Regions from separate parts of the Streptomyces sp. XH2 genome, predicted to be linked through region 1. Evidence: riboswitches for the same ligand, from Rfam matches in the RefSeq annotation. Region 1 holds a riboswitch; the other holds the start of a gene.
The links. A riboswitch is a leader RNA that binds a small molecule or an ion and turns the genes downstream of it on or off. The one in region 1 is predicted to bind cyclic di-AMP.

Region 1 (7,843 bases):
CGTGGACTCCACGGTGAGGTCGCCGGCCTGCAGTTCGTCGAGGCGGCGGCGTTCGTCGTCGAGGCGGGCGACGAGGGAGGCGACGGTCCAGCCGGGCCGGGAGGCGAGGCGGGAGGCCACGATGCGGACGGCGAGCGGCAGGTGGCCGCACGCGGCGGCCAGGTCCTTCGCGGCGCGCGGCTCGGCGCTGACGCGCTCCTCGCCGGCGATGGCGGCCAGCAGGGAGAGGGCCTCGGCCTCGCTCGCCACGCCGACGTGGAACTGCCGTGCGCCGCCGAGGGTGACCGCCCGGGAGCGGGTCGTCACGAGCACGGCGCAGCCGGCGGTGCCGGGGAGCAGGGGGCGGAGCTGGGCGGCGTCGCGGGCGTTGTCGAGGAGGAGCAGGACGCGCCGGTCGGCGAGCACGGAGCGGTAGAGGGCGGCCCGCTGTTCCAGGTCGTCGGGGATGTCGGGCTCGGGGACGTCGAGGGCCTGGAGGAAGTGGGCGAGGACGCTGCCGCTGTCCGCGGCGTCGGCGCTCGTGCCGCGCAGGTCGACGTAGAGCTGGCCGTCGGGGAAGTCGGGGCGGGCGAGGTGGGCGGCGTGGACGGCGAGGGTGGTCTTGCCGACGCCGCCGATGCCGGTGAGCACGGCGATCGGCACGGCGGGGCCGGCGGCCGCGGTGAGCGCGCCGCGCACCTCGCTCAGCAGGTCCTCGCGGCCGGTGAAGTCGGGTATGCCGGCGGGCAGCTGGAAGGGGGCGCCGGCCGGGTGCCGGCCTTCGGCGGGCGCGGGGGCCGTGGTCGCCGCGGGGGCGGGCAGGGCGAGCGCGGGGTCGCCGGCCAGGACCTGGGCGTGCAGGCGGGTCAGCTCCGGGCCGGGTTCGACGCCGAGTTCCTCGACGAGCAGCCGCCGTGCGTCGGCGTAGGCGGCGAGGGCGTCGACCTGGCGGCCGCAGCGGTAGAGGGCGAGGATCAGCTGGGCGCGCAGCCTCTCCCGCAGCGGGTGTTCGGCGGCGAGCGAGGTGAGCTCGGGGACGAGTTCGGCGTGCCGGCCGAGGGCGAGGGCGCAGTCGGAGCGGCCCTCCTGGGCGGCGAGGCGCGCTTCGGAGAGCCGGTCCTGCTGGCGCTCGCAGTACGGGCCCGGGAGCCCGGCCAGGGGGGTGCCGTTCCAGAGCTCCAGTGCGGCGGCGTACGCGTCGTGGGCCGTGGCCGTGTCGCCCGCGCTCCGGGCGGCGGCCGCCTCGGCCAGGAGGCGTTCGAAGACGTGGGCGTCGACGCGCTCGGGCGCCACGCGCAGGGCGTAGCCGCCGGCCACGGAGACGAGGACGGTCGCGGGGGTGCGGGCGGCGCGGCCTGGTTCGAGGAGGGCGCGCAGGCGGGAGGCGTAGGTGCGGATGGTGCCGAGGGCCTGGGGCGGTGCGTTCTCGCCCCACAGGGCGTCGATCAGCTCGTCGCTGGAGACCGTGGCGCCGCCGCGGAGCAGGAGGACGGCGAGCATGGCGCGCTGCTGGCGCGCGCCCAGGTCCACGGGGCGGTCGCCCGCCAGTGCGCGGACCGGGCCGAGCAGCTGGAAATGGAGCAGGGGAGCGGAAGGCTCCGTTGTATCCCGCATGTCTCCCCCGAGCGTGCCGTGCCGGATCCGTCCGGCGACAGCGGTGACAGTACCTCAGTGTCCCTTACAAGAGCAGGCGTCGGACGCGCGGGCGGCCCGGTGGGCGGGCGGGGGCGGGCCCGGGCCGGCAAGGGGGCGTTGATCGTCCGTTGATGGGGCCGATACATACTGCTGGCACCGTTGTTTCACGGCGCGTCACGGCGCGCCTTCTACACAGGAGTTCGATATGACCGCTGAGGACCCCAAGCACACGGAGCAGGCCGGGGCCCCCGCCGAGCAGGCCGCCGCGCCGTCCGGGCCGGCTGCCACGCCGTCCGAGCAGGCCATTTCGACCGAGCTGGACCAGCCGGTCGAGCACGTGGAGGGTGCCGGGGCGCAGGGGCAGGGGGGCAGCGGCCCGATCCGTCCGACCCACACGTCGGGCGCCCAGTAGCCACGCGTGACGGGGCCGGGGCCCGCCGTGCGAACGGCGGGCCCCGGCCTTGTTTGTGCAGGCGTTCTGCCGTCCCCGGCCGTTAAAACTGTGCAAAGGACGCCCCCGGGCCCCGGTATCCAGGGCCTGCGGAGAGCGAATACCGGACAGGCGCCCCCCTCGTCGTCCGCTCACCGCCCGGCCGCCGTCCGTACGCGTCACCCCCGTTCAGAAGCAAGGCTTCCGGTACGCGTGAGCCGCCGGAGGTCTCCCGCCGGGACCGTTCGCACGACCGAATGTCGCTCTTGAACTTCCGCTCGCCGCCTCGGGATACTCGCCCGTATACCGTTCTTGACATGGACGCGACGATCTCATCGGCCTGTCGCGCACCATGTCCGGCCTGTGCGCGTCAGGCGGGCGCACGACGTACGCGCAGCACGCACGCGCACGACGCACACGCAGTACGCACGCGCACGACATGCATCCAGCACTCACACGCACAACGCACGCACGTACGCACCTCCTCCATCACGCCCGGGCGTCCGTCGCGCCGCCGGGCACTCCCCCACAGGAGGCCACGAGTGAAACGTTCCTGCATCTCCACGCGCCGTACGGCCGCCGCCGGGGCGGCGATGGTCGCCCTGACGGCCGCGGCGCTCACGCTCCCCAGCGCGCACGCGAGCTCACCGGCGCCCCGTCAGCTCTCGTCGCCGCAGGCCTCGGAGCTCGCCCGGAAGATCTCCGCCGACCTGGGTGCGGACTCGGCCGGCACGTACTACGACGCCGGGAGCGGCCGGCTCGTCGTCGGCGTCCTCGACGAGGGGGCGGCCGCTCGGGTGCGGGCCGCCGGCGCCGACCCGAGAATCGTGCGCCACTCCGCGGCCGAGCTCGCCTCGGCCCGGCGGACGCTGAAGTCGGATGCGTCCATTCCGGGCACGGCCTGGGCAGTGGACCCGCGCCTCAACAAGGTGGTCGTCACCGCCGACAGCACCGTCACCGGCGCCCGCAAGGACCGCCTCGACAAGGTCGTCGCGAGCCTCGGCGACAAGGTGGCCGTGCGGACGACGGCCGGGACGTTCCGCCCCTTCATCGCGGGCGGCGACGCGATCTGGGGCAGCGGCGTGCGCTGCTCCCTGGGCTTCAACGTCACCAAGGGCGGCAAGCCGTACTTCCTCACGGCCGGGCACTGCGGCAACGCCTCGCAAACCTGGTCCGCCACGCAGGGCGGCGCCCAGATCGGGGTGACCGAGAGCTCGACCTTCCCCGGCCACGACTACGCGCTCGTGCGCTACACCTCGTCCATCGCCCACCCCAGCGCGGTGGACCTCTACGACGGCGGCACGCAGAACATCGCCAAGGCCGGGGAAGCGACCGTCGGCGAGACGGTGCAGCGCAGCGGCAGCACGACCGGCGTCCACGACGGCCAGGTCACCGCCCTCGGCGTCACCGTCAACTACCAGGAGGGCGCGGTCGAGGGCATGATCGGCACCTCGGTCTGCGCCGAGCCGGGCGACAGCGGCGGCGCGCTCTTCGCCGGCGACACCGCCCTCGGCCTCACCTCGGGCGGCAGCGGCGACTGCTCCTCCGGCGGCGAGACGTTCTTCCAGCCCGTACCGGAGGCCCTGCAGGCGTACGGGGCGCAGCTGCCCTGACGCACTCCTCCGGGGACGCCCGCACAGGGCTCTTTGGAGGTCGCCGGGCCGGGGTGGGGTCGCCCCGGCCCGGTTCGGCCGCGTCCGGCCGGGGTCAGTTAACCCGGCCGTACCAGACGCTGCCGGACCAGATCTTCTCCAGGCGCACCGAGGTGCCGGGCTTGGGCGAGTGCCAGATCTTGTTGTTACCCGCGTAGATACCGACGTGGTAGACGTTGCTGCCCGAGTGGAAGAAGACCAGGTCGCCCGCCTGGCGGGAGCCGGAGGAGATGTGCCGGGTCTTGTTGTACTGGTCGGCCGCGGTGCGCGGCAGGTTCTTGCCGACCTTCTTGAACGAGTAGAGCGTGAGACCCGAGCAGTCGAACCGGTTGGGGCCGGCGGCGCCGTACTGGTAGGGGGAGCCCTGCTTGGAGGCCGCGACCTTCAGGGCGGCGGCGCCCGGGGTGGCCGCACTCGCCTCGGCCGACATGCCGGGGAGCAGCATGGACGCGGTCACGGTGGCGGCGGTGACCACGGAGGCGGCACCGGCGCGGGACATGAGCGTGGATATGCCAGGGAACGCAGACATGCCAAAACCCTTCGTCATCCGCCTGCGAAAGATGACCTGTCGGGTTCGGGCTGTCGAAGTTGCCCGGCCACCTGAAATGGCTTCACCCCAAGGACCACCGCCATCGTGGTCCGCCGTGCTCGGGTCTCCCGCTCCTGCCGATCCATTCGCTTCTGCTCCGCACCCGGTACGGCGGCAGGACTCGGCGTCCGCCCGGGTCGCCCGCCTCGGTGACGGGATCTTGTTGTTCGATGCACGATCCTGCATCACGGACCGCCGGAATTCGGAGCCGAAAGGTGCTTCTGTGAACTTCTTCACTTCGCGTCGCCCCGTGGAACCGGGGTGTTACCCGGCATCACGAGTGGCGGGAAATCCCGTTTATCAAAAGGCAGTTGAAGAACTGATTCGAGTCACCTCGGCAAGGCCCGGAAGGCGAGGTGAGCGGGGTCGCGGCAGGGCGTCTTTGCGTCAGAAAGCAGCGGCGGCGGGGTCCGTGCGGTTCGCCGCGAGGGCCCGAGGGTAGCCCTACGGCATGCTCACCCTAGGGATCGAGGAGGAGTATCTTCTGCTCGACCCGGCCACCGCACTGCCGGTTCCCCTGGCCGACGAGGTCCGGGCGGCGGTCGACCTGGATCCGGTCGTGAACGAGCGGGAGATTCAGGCGGAGCTGTTGCAGGCCCAGGTGGAAGTTGCCACTCCGGTCTGCTCCGATCTCGCCGAGGCGAGCCGGCACCTGCTGCGGCTGCGCCACGCGTTGAGCTCCGCCGCCAAGCGGTCCGGCTGCCGGATCGCCGCCTGCGGTACGGCGCCGTGCTCGGGCCCCGAGCCCATCCCGGTCACCGGTAACCCGCGCTATCTGGCGATGCGGACGCGTGCCGCCCAGCTCGTGGACGAGCAGTTCGTCCACGGGATGCACGTCCACGTCGCCATCCCCGACCGCGAGACGGGTGTCGCGGTCCTCAACCGGGTGCGGCCCTGGCTGCCCGTCCTCGTCGCCATGGCGGGCAACTCCCCGCTGTGGAACGGCCAGGACACCGGCTTCTCCAGCTGGCGGACCGTGGTCTACAGCCGCTGGCCGGTCAGCGGCCCGCCCCCGTACTTCCACGGCCTCGCGGACTACGAGGAGCGCATCGAGGCGCTGCAGACGGCCGGGGCGATCGCGGACCGGGGCCAGCTGTACTGGACGGCACGGCTCTCGGAGCGCTATCCCACGATCGAAGTGCGCTGCCTGGACGTGCAGTTGCGGGCCGACGACTCCGTCATGTTCGCCGGCGTCGTCCGCGGGCTGGTCGCCACCGCCATCCGCGACGAGAAGACCGGGCGGCCCCCGGTGCCCTGCCTGCCGGAGCTGCTCGCCGCCGCGAACTGGCACGCCGCCCGGCACGGGCTCGACGGGGTGCTCGTGGACCCCACGGGCCGGCGCCACGGCGCGCACGACGTCGTCCGCGGCCTCCTCGCCCACATAGGGCAGTCGCTGGAGGAGTCGGGCGACACCCGGCAGGTGAGCTCGCTGGTCAGCCGCCTGCTGCGGCGGGGCACCGGGGCGGACCGGCAGCGCCGGGCGCTGGCGACGGACGGGCTGAAGGCGGTGACGGAGCTGATCTCTGAGCCGTAGGCAGGTCAGAAGTGCGGGTCCCCCGCGACCCGCCCGCCCAGGGCCCGCCCGGTGTCCGGGAGGTGGCGCCATCGCCTCGTCAGCAGCAGGGCCGCCAGGCTCAGGTAGACGTAGGTCAGCACCTCCCGGGCGTACTCTCCCGGAAGCGCGAACTGCACCGCGAAGAGGACGAAGAGGACTGCGGCCTCCCACCGGACGAAGTGCAGGTCCAGCAGGACGACGACCGCCAGGACGGTCTGCGCGGCCGTCAGGGCGACCTCGTCCACCTGACGGGTGACCAGCGGCAGGGCCGCCCCTCCCCCGCCGAGCGCGTGGGCGAGGGGCAGGCAGCCGACCAGCAGCGTCCACTGGTTGACCTTGCTGGACAGCAGCGCGCCGAGGCCGTCACCGGCCCGCATGCGCCAGGCGAAGACCACGGCGACGATCAGCTCCGGGGCCTCGGACGCGAGCGGGGCCAGCCACTGGACCAGCACGAAGCGGTCGATGCCGAGTGAGGCGCCCGCCTCCACCAGCCCGTGCGCGAACGGCTCGGCGCACGCGAAGACGACGGCCGCGGCACCCGCGAAGAGCACGGCCGTCACAGTGCGCCGCCCGGACCGCGGCAGTACGGCCAGCCGCGCCGGGACGCCCACGAGCTCCTCCATCTCCCCCGTGGAGCACTTCGCGATCCGGTAGAGGTAGTAGCCGTACCAGGGGATGAGCACCACCGGTACGTACCAGCCGATCTCGCGGGTGAGCGGCATGACGAAGGCGACGACGGCGGCCACGGCCAGGAAGGCGACGTCGATCCGGCGGTGCGGCTCCAGGACGACCGGCCCCGGGGCGGCGCCCCTGCGGCGCAGCGCCAGTGCGGCGGCCAGCGCGACGAGCGGCCAGCCGACGCCCACCAGCAGCCGGTTGGCGCCGGTCATGTTGGCCGCCGCGTACGCGGCGTAGGCGGGATCGGATCCGGCCGCGTAGGCGAAGTAGAGGTCGACGGCGTACTCGGGCAGCACCGCGATGAAGGCCAGCAGGGCGAGCGCGAGCGCTCCGGCCATGTCCGCGCGGGCCGTCTCCGCGGCCCACATCAACAGCAGCGCCGAACAGAGCACCCCCAGCCCGAACACGGCCACGGCCGCGCCCGGCGGCAGCTCGGCACCGCTCAGCCGCACCACGACCGCGGGCACGGCCCCGGCACAGGCCACGGCGATCCGCGCCACGCTCGCACCAACGGACGGCGGCACCGTCTCCGCTGCCGCGGACTCACCCATCGACGGCTCGCTCCTTCCGCGTCACACCTGACCCTGCCGATCTATCAGCAGGAACCGGCGGCCCGCCGCGGACAGCCCGCAGCGCCGGCAGGCGCCCCCCATTCGGCCGACCGTTCGTGCCGCCCGCGCTGTCGAGGGCCTGCACGGTCACGGAATTCAGACCACGAAAGGTCGCAGGACGAAAAAACAGAGGACCGCGAATCATGCTCCCTACACCCTGGATACCGGATCAACGGCCGATCACCGCCGTATAAGAACCGTCAGCGCCTGCGCGCTGCATCACAAACGGCGAGTGAGGAAAAACTCCTAGTGCGCCGAGTCCACGCGGAAGCCCTTCGGGACGAGGAACGCCGCCAGGACCACGGCCGCCGCCACGATGACCGCCGACACCAGCGACGTGGTCCGCAGGGCGTCGTCGAAGGCCGCTCTCGCCGCGGCGAGCAGGGCGCGGCCCTCCCTCGTGGCGGGGCCGAGGGCGCGGGAGGCCTGGTCGGCGCCGCCCACCGACTCCCGTGCGGCCGGCGGGAGGCCGGTGGGCATGCCGGAGCGGAAGAGGGCGGCGTGGATGCTGCCGAGGAGGGCGACGCCAAAGCCGATGCCCAGTTCGTAGGCGCTTTCGGAGACGGCACCGGCCTGGCCGGCGCGTTCGGGGCGGACGGCGGCGACCATGACGGCCGCGGCGGCGGTGATCGCCATGCCGTCGCCGATGCCGAAGGTGACGAGGGCGACGGCGACGACGCCGTAGCCCAGCGGCTGGGGCGCGCCGGCGAGGAG
Region 2 (7,843 bases), on a different contig from region 1:
CAAGTTCGCCGTGCACGCCGTGGGCGACTTCCTGCGCTTCTACCGCTCCTCCTGGGCCCGCGCCGAGGAACGGCTCACCCAGCTCGTGCTGATCGGCAGGGGAGTCGACGTCGGGGCACTGCGGGCCGGTCTGGAGCGCTGCCGCGTCACCGAGGGAGAGCCCCTCGCCGAGGAGCACACCATGTGGGGCGTCCTTCGGTACGCACAGGCCTGACGGTACGCACAGGCCTTGCGGGGGCGCCCTTCGCGCCCCCGCCCGCTCACCTTCCGCGCTCGGGTTACACCGGGCCCGCGATCGCGCTCACCGGCTTCGCCAGGGGCGTGCCCGAGCCGTCACGGCGCGGGTCGGCCTCCGGCAGCTCCACCGGAGCGCCCTTCGCATCCGCGGCCCGCGCCGGGGCCGCTCCCGCCCAGGCCATGACCAGGCAGTCCTCGCCCTTGAGGAAGCGCTGGCAGCGCACGCCGCCCGTCGCCCGCCCCTTGCGCGGGTACTGGTCGAACGGCGTCAGCTTCGCCGAACCCTCCGTGGCACCGCCCATGCCGCCCCGCGCCCCGGCCCGGGTGAAGACCACCGCGTCGGCCGCGGGGTCGATGGCCGTGAAGGAGATCACCTTCGCGCCCGCGGACAGCTTGATGCCCGCCATACCGCCCGCCGGGCGGCCCTGCGGACGCACCTGCGAGGCCTGGTAGCGCAGCAGCTGGGCGTCGTCCGTGAGGAAGACCAGGTCCTCCTCGCCCGTCCGCAGCTCGGCCGCGCCGACGATCCGGTCGCCGTCCTTGAGGGAGATGACCTCCAGCTCGTCCTTGTTGGCCGGATAGTCCGGGACCACGCGCTTGACGACGCCCTGCTCCGTGCCGATCGCGAGACCCGGCGAGGACTCGTCCAGCGTGGTGAGGCAGACGACCGTCTCGCCGTCCGCCAGGGACAGGAACTCCGGCACCGGCGCGCCGCCCGACAGGCTGGGAGCCGCCGCCGTCTCCGGCAGCTGCGGGAGGTCGATCACCCGCAGCCGCAGCAGCCGCCCGGCCGAGGTCACCGCCCCTACCTCGCCCAGGGCCGTCGCCGGCACCGCCGAGACGATCACGTCGTGCTTGACGCGCTTGGCCTCGCCCGCGGCCGGCGGGAACGGCTCGCCCGTGGCCGTACGGGCCAGCAGGCCGGTGGAGGACATCAGGACGCGGCACGGGTCGTCGGCGACCTGCAGCGGCACCGCCGACGCCGGGGCGCCCGCCGACTCCAGCAGGACCGTACGGCGGTCGGTGCCGAACTTCTTCGCCACGTCGGCCAGTTCGCCCGAGACCAGCTTGCGCAGCTCCGCGTCGGACTCCAGGATCCGCGTCAGCTGCTCGATCTCCTCGTTCAGCCGGTCGCGCTCGGACTCCAGCTCGATGCGGTCGAACTTCGTCAGCCGGCGCAGCGGGGTGTCCAGGATGTACTGCGTCTGTACCTCGGAGAGGGAGAAGCGGGCGATCAGGGCCTCCTTGGCCTGCGCCGCGTTCTCACTCGATCGAATGATCCTGATGACCTCGTCGATGTCGAGCAGCGCCACCAGCAGGCCCTCGACCAGGTGCAGCCGGTCGCGCCGCTTGCCGCGCCGGAACTCGCTGCGCCGCCGCACCACCTCGAAGCGGTGGTCGACGTAGACCTCCAGGAGCTCCTTGAGGCCCAGGGTCAGCGGCTGGCCGTCGACCAGCGCCACGTTGTTGATGCCGAAGGACTCCTCCATCGGCGTGAGCTTGTAGAGCTGCTCCAGGACGGCCTCGGGGTTGAAGCCGTTCTTCACCTCGATGACCAGGCGCAGGCCGTGGGCGCGGTCGGTGAGGTCCTTGACGTCGGCGATGCCCTGGAGCTTCTTCGAGCCGACCAGGTCCTTGATCTTGGAGACGACCTTCTCGGGGCCGACGGTGAAGGGCAGCTCGGTGACCACCAGGCCCTTGCGGCGGGCCGTCACGTTCTCCACGGAGACGGTGGCGCGGATCTTGAAGGTGCCGCGGCCGGTCTCGTACGCGTCGCGGACGCCGCTCAGGCCGACGATCCGGCCGCCCGTGGGCAGGTCCGGGCCGGGGATGAACTTCATCAGCGTCTCGAGGTCGGCGCCCGGGTGCTTGATCAGGTGCCGGGCGGCGGCGACGACCTCGCCGAGGTTGTGCGGCGGCATGTTCGTCGCCATGCCGACGGCGATCCCGGACGAGCCGTTGACCAGCAGGTTCGGATAGGCGGCGGGCAGGCTGACGGGTTCCCGCTCGCTGCCGTCGTAGTTCGGCGCGAAATCGACCGTGTCCTCGTCGATGGACTCCGTCATCAGCGACGTCGGCGCCGCCATCCGGGCCTCGGTGTAGCGCATGGCCGCGGGCGGGTCGTCATTGCCGAGCGAGCCGAAGTTGCCGTGGCCGTCCACCAGGGGCAGCCGCATGGAGAACGGCTGCGCCATGCGCACCAGGGCGTCGTAGATCGAGGCGTCGCCGTGCGGGTGCAGCTTTCCCATCACCTCGCCGACGACGCGGGCGCACTTCACGTGGCCCCGGTCGGGCCGCAGGCCCATCTCGTTCATCTGGAAGAGGATGCGGCGCTGGACCGGCTTGAGACCGTCGCGCGCGTCGGGCAGGGCCCGGGAGTAGATGACGGAGTAGGCGTACTCGAGGAAGGAACCCTGCATCTCGTCGACGACGTCGATGTCGAGGATGCGCTCCTCGAAGTTCTCCGGCGGCGGGGTCTTCGTGCTGCGGCGGGCCATCGCGGCTGCGGCTCCTTCGATCGATTGCCGAGGCAGGGTGCTGACGCGGACCATTGTGGACCGCGCCACTGACAACACCGGACACGACCCGTCCGTAAGGGGGCACCGCGCCGGGAACTTCGCCGGATGTCAGCGCGCTTGCATACAGTGACAGCACTGTTCATCACGCGAGCCAACGCGCACGAGCTCGTCGCGCACGGGCGCGAGATCTCAAGCGATCGAAGGGACGTACATGCCCATGGGTCACACGGCCACGCAACAGGCCGGTACCGGCGGCCTCACAGCGACCGAGCACCGCCTGGCCAACGGCCTGCGGGTGGTGCTCTCCGAAGACCACCTGACCCCGGTCGCCGCCGTCTGCCTCTGGTACGACGTCGGCTCGCGCCATGAGGTCAAGGGCCGCACGGGCCTCGCCCACCTCTTCGAGCACCTTATGTTCCAGGGCTCGGCCCAGGTCAAGGGGAACGGCCATTTCGAGCTGGTGCAGGGCGCCGGCGGCTCCCTCAACGGCACCACCAGCTTCGAGCGCACCAACTACTTCGAGACCATGCCGGCCCACCAGCTGGAGCTGGCCCTGTGGCTCGAGGCCGACCGGATGGGCTCGCTGCTCACCGCCCTCGACGACGAGTCGATGGAGAACCAGCGCGACGTCGTCAAGAACGAGCGCCGCCAGCGCTACGACAACGTCCCCTACGGCACCGCCTTCGAGCGGCTGACGGCCATGGTCTTCCCCGACGGCCACCCGTACCACCACACGCCGATCGGCTCCATGGCCGACCTGGACGCGGCCTCCCTGGAGGACGCCCGCGCCTTCTTCCGCACGTACTACGCGCCGGGCAACGCCGTCCTGTCGGTCGTCGGCGACATCGACCCCGAGCAGACGCTCGCCTGGATCGAGAAGTACTTCGGCTCCATCCCCGCGCACGACGGCAAGCAGCCCCCGCGCGACGGCAGCCTCCCCGACACGATCGGCGAGCAGCTCCGCCAGGTCGTCCGCGAAGAGGTCCCGGCGCGCGCCATGATGGCCGCCTACCGCCTCCCGCAGGACGGCTCCCGCGAGGCCGACGCCGCCGACCTGGCCGTCACCGTCCTCGGCGGCGGCGAGTCCTCCCGGCTCCACAACCGCCTCGTCCGCCACGACCGCACCGCCGTCGCCGCCGGTTTCGGCCTGCTGCGGCTCGCGGGCGCCCCCTCGCTGGGCTGGCTGGACGTCAAGGCCTCCGGCGGCGCCGAGATCCCCGACATCGAGGCCGCGGTCGACGAGGAGCTGGCCCGCTTCGCCGCCGAGGGCCCGACCCCCGCGGAGATGGAGCGCGCCCAGGCCCAGCTGGAGCGCGAGTGGCTGGACCGGCTCGCCACGGTCAGCGGCCGCGCCGACGAACTGTGCCGCTTCGCGGTGCTGTTCGGCGACCCCCAGCTCGCCCTCACCGCCGTGCAGCGCGTCCTGGACATCACCCCCGAGGAGGTGCGGCGGGTCGCCCAGGCCCGCCTGCGCCCCGACAACCGCGCCGTGCTGGTGTACGAGCCCACCGAGAGCGCAGCCCCCGCCGCCGACGAGAACGCCGACGCAGAAGAGGAGACGGCCAAGTGAGCGACGCCGTGGCCGCTGACCCCGCCCAGCCCTCCATGAAGTTCCACCCGCAGCCCCAGGCCGGGCCCGCGGCCCCCTGGGCCTTCCCCGCCCCCGAGCGCGGCACGCTCCCCAACGGCCTGACGGTGCTGCGCTGCCACCGCCCCGGCCAGCAGGTCGTCGCCGTGGACATCAACGTCGTGGCCCCCCTGGCCGCCGAGCCCGAGGGCCTCGACGGCGTCGCCACCATCATGGCGCGCGCCCTGTCCGAGGGCACCGACAAGCACACCGCCGAGGAGTTCACGGCCGAGCTGGAGCGCTGCGGCGCCACCCTCGACGCCCACGCCGACCACCCGGGCGTGCGCCTCTCCCTGGAGGTGCCGGCCTCCCGGCTCACCAAGGCCCTCGGCCTCGTCGCCGACGCCCTGCGCGCCCCGGCCTTCCCGGACAACGAGGTCGAGCGCCTCGTGGGCAACCGCCTGGACGAGATCCCGCACGAGCTGGCCAACCCCTCCCGCCGGGCCGCCATGGCGCTCTCCAAGGAGCTCTTCCCGGCCGGCTCGCGGATGTCCCGGCCCCGCCAGGGCACGGAGGAGACCGTCGCCCGCATCGACGCCGCCTCCGTCCGCGCCTTCTACGAGGCCCACGTCCGGCCCGCCACCACGACCGCCGTGGTCGTCGGCGACTTCACCGGCATCGACCTCGACGCGGCCCTCGCCGACTCGCTCGGCGCCTGGACGGGCTCCCCGGCCGAGCCGCACCCGCTCCCGGCGGTCACCGCCGACGACACCGGCCGCGTCGTCATCGTGGACCGCCCCGGCGCGGTCCAGACCCAGCTCCTCATCGGCCGCACCGGCGCCGACCGGCACGACGCGGTGTGGCCCGCCCAGTCCGTCGGCACGTACTGCCTCGGCGGCACCCTCACCTCCCGCCTGGACCGCGTCCTGCGCGAGGAGAAGGGCTACACCTACGGCGTCCGGGCCTTCGGCCAGGTGCTGCTGTCCTCCCCGGAGGGCACCGGCGCGGCCATGCTGGCCATCAGCGGCTCGGTGGACACCGCCTCCACCGGCCCCGCGCTGCAGGACCTGTGGACGGTGCTGCGCACCCTCGCCGCCGAGGGCCTGACCGACGAGGAGCGCGACTCCGCCGTGCAGAACCTCGTCGGCGTCGCCCCGCTCAAGTACGAGACGGCGTCGGCCGTCGCCGGGACGCTGGCCGACCAGGTCGAGCAGCACCTCCCGGACGACTTCCAGGCGCGGCTGTACGAGCGCCTCGCCGCGACGGGCACGGTGGAGGCCACGGCCGCCGTCGTCAACGCCTTCCCGGTCGACCGGCTGGTGACGGTGCTCGTCGGCGACGCCGCGCAGATCGAGGAGCCGGTCCGGGCCCTCGGCATCGGCGACGTGACGGTGATCACGGGCTGAGCCCCGGCGGCGGGCCGCTCCGCCGACCCGCCGTCAACCGGCAGGCACGCGCGCACGAGAGGCGCGCGTGCCTGCCAAATGTCCGGTTTAGCGGAGTGGTTGCACGTCTGCGCTGTGGCGTGGGACACAAAACAGTGCTTCTGTTTGCCGATCGAAAGTGACGGCGTCTAGCGTCGAAGCGTCTGTCCGTCAGATGTGCGTCGCATCCGCGGCCCGGGCAGACATCGCCGAGTCCCCGTACGGCGCGAGCCAGGGGAGCCGGGGACCCAAGTGTCCCTGGGGTGAATCGGGCCCCTTTCCGGAGGGATCCGTAGGAGACCTTCCTGCTCCGAACCCGTCAGCTAACCCGGTAGGCGAGAGGGAAGGAAAGGACCAGCCTCACCCATGGCGTTTACTCGTGCCACCGGGAAGCACCGCAAGCCGAGCCGCGCCGTTCGCGTCAGCGCGAACGCGGCGGGCATAGCCACCCTCGCCGCCACCGGTGTCGTCGCGGGCTTCGCCGCACCGGCGCTGGCCGCCACCCCCGACGACGTCCACCGTCCCACCGAGGACACCGGCCTGACCCAGGCCGTCGTCATCGGCGAGGACACCGCCGGCCGCATCGGCGAGCAGGCCCAGGTCCAGACCAGCGCCGCGGCCGAGAACACCGCCGTCCACGCCGCCGAGACCGCCGCCAAGCAGCAGGCCGCCGACGTCAAGAAGGCCGACGACGAGGCCAAGCGCAAGGCCGAGGCCGAGCGCAAGGAGCAGGAGCGCATCGCCCGCGAGCAGGAGCGCAAGCGCCTCAACACCTTCGTCTCGCCGATCGCCGGCTCGTACGTCTCCACGTCCTACAAGGCCTCCAGCGGCCTCTGGTCCTCCGGCAGCCACACCGGCGTCGACTTCCACGCCGAGACCGGCACCTCGGTCCAGGCCGTGGGCGCCGGCACCATCGTCGAGGCCGGCTGGGGCGGCGCGTACGGCAACAACGTCGTCATCAAGCACAACGACGGCACGTACACGCAGTACGGCCACCTGTCGTCCATCGACGTCTCCGTCGGCCAGAGCGTCACCGCCGGCCAGCAGATCGGCCTCTCCGGCGCCACGGGCAACGTCACCGGCCCGCACCTGCACTTCGAGGCCCGCACGGGCGCCGTCTACGGCACCGACATCGACCCGGTCGCGTACCTGGCCGAGCACGGCGTCTCCGTCTGACGCACCGCGGACTCCGGCGCCCAGCGCGCCCCATCGCCTGACGAAGGCCCCGGCCCACCGGCCGGGGCCTTCGCCGTGCCCGGACCGCCCCGCGCCGTGGCCGCCGCCCGCCTCGTGTTGGCCAAAACATATCGATGACTTCCCGTGCGCCGTCGGAAATCGCGGGCCACTGCAATAGAGTCGCTGAACAAACGTCAATCGGCCGCGTTTCGCGGGGGTTATCCGGAGGTTCACCCATGCGGGGCCGTACGTGAACGGTGAGGGGACAGCGGCTCAGGAGAGCCGTCGCATTTCCGCGCATGCCGTGTGCACGGCGATTCGTGACGACATTGTTTCCGGTACGTTTCCGCCCGGCAGCCGGCTCACCGAGGAAGTCCTCGCGCGCCGCTACGGGGTCTCCCGCGTGCCCGTGCGCGAGGCGCTGCGCACCCTCGCCTCGGAGGGGTTCGTGACCACCCGGCGGCACGCCGGCGCGTGCGTCGCCGAGCCCACCGAGCAGGAGGCCGCGGATCTGCTGGAGGTGCGCGCCCTGCTGGAGCCGCTGGGCGCCGCGCGCGCCGCTCAGCGCCGCACGGAGGCGCACCTGAAGGTGCTGCGCGGGCTGGTCAGGCTGGGCCAGGAGCGGGCCCGCGGCGGCCGTACGGGCGAGCTGCGGCCGCTGGGCGACTGGTTCGACGAGACGCTCGCCCAGGCGTCCGGCAGCCCGAGCATCGCGGGGCTGCTCACCCAGCTGCGGCTGAAGATCGCCTGGGTGTACGCGGCGGAGCCGCCGGTGCGGCCCGTCGACACGTGGGAGCTGCTCGGCGCCCTCGTGGACGCCGTGGCCCGCGGCGACGCCGAGCGGGCCCGGGCGATCGCCGCGGCCCGCGCGGACCGGGCGCCGGGGGAATTCCGGCTGCGGCGCTCCGTGCCGGCGGCGC

Region 2: linked by a shared signal. The riboswitch ahead of ACOTKD_RS21880 (M23 family metallopeptidase) and the one ahead of ACOTKD_RS10510 (C40 family peptidase) in region 1 are both predicted to bind cyclic di-AMP.

What each region holds. Positions count from the first base shown of each region.
Region 1 is NZ_JBMMMZ010000004.1:232,761-240,603, forward strand. It holds gene ACOTKD_RS10495 (AfsR/SARP family transcriptional regulator) at 1-1,593, opposite strand, end outside; gene ACOTKD_RS10500 (hypothetical protein) at 1,820-2,026, shown strand; gene ACOTKD_RS10505 (S1 family peptidase) at 2,587-3,657, shown strand; gene ACOTKD_RS10510 (C40 family peptidase) at 3,752-4,225, opposite strand; cyclic di-AMP (ydaO/yuaA leader) riboswitch at 4,230-4,392, opposite strand; gene ACOTKD_RS10515 (carboxylate-amine ligase) at 4,737-5,819, shown strand; gene ACOTKD_RS10520 (hypothetical protein) at 5,825-7,069, opposite strand; gene ACOTKD_RS10525 (MFS transporter) at 7,376-7,843, opposite strand, start outside.
Region 2 is NZ_JBMMMZ010000010.1:266,629-274,471, reverse strand. It holds gene ACOTKD_RS21900 (CobW family GTP-binding protein) at 1-214, shown strand, start outside; gene ACOTKD_RS21895 (DNA gyrase/topoisomerase IV subunit A) at 279-2,735, opposite strand; gene ACOTKD_RS21890 (M16 family metallopeptidase) at 2,974-4,326, shown strand; gene ACOTKD_RS21885 (M16 family metallopeptidase) at 4,362-5,729, shown strand; cyclic di-AMP (ydaO/yuaA leader) riboswitch at 5,945-6,100, shown strand; gene ACOTKD_RS21880 (M23 family metallopeptidase) at 6,114-6,923, shown strand; gene ACOTKD_RS21875 (GntR family transcriptional regulator) at 7,174-7,843, shown strand, end outside.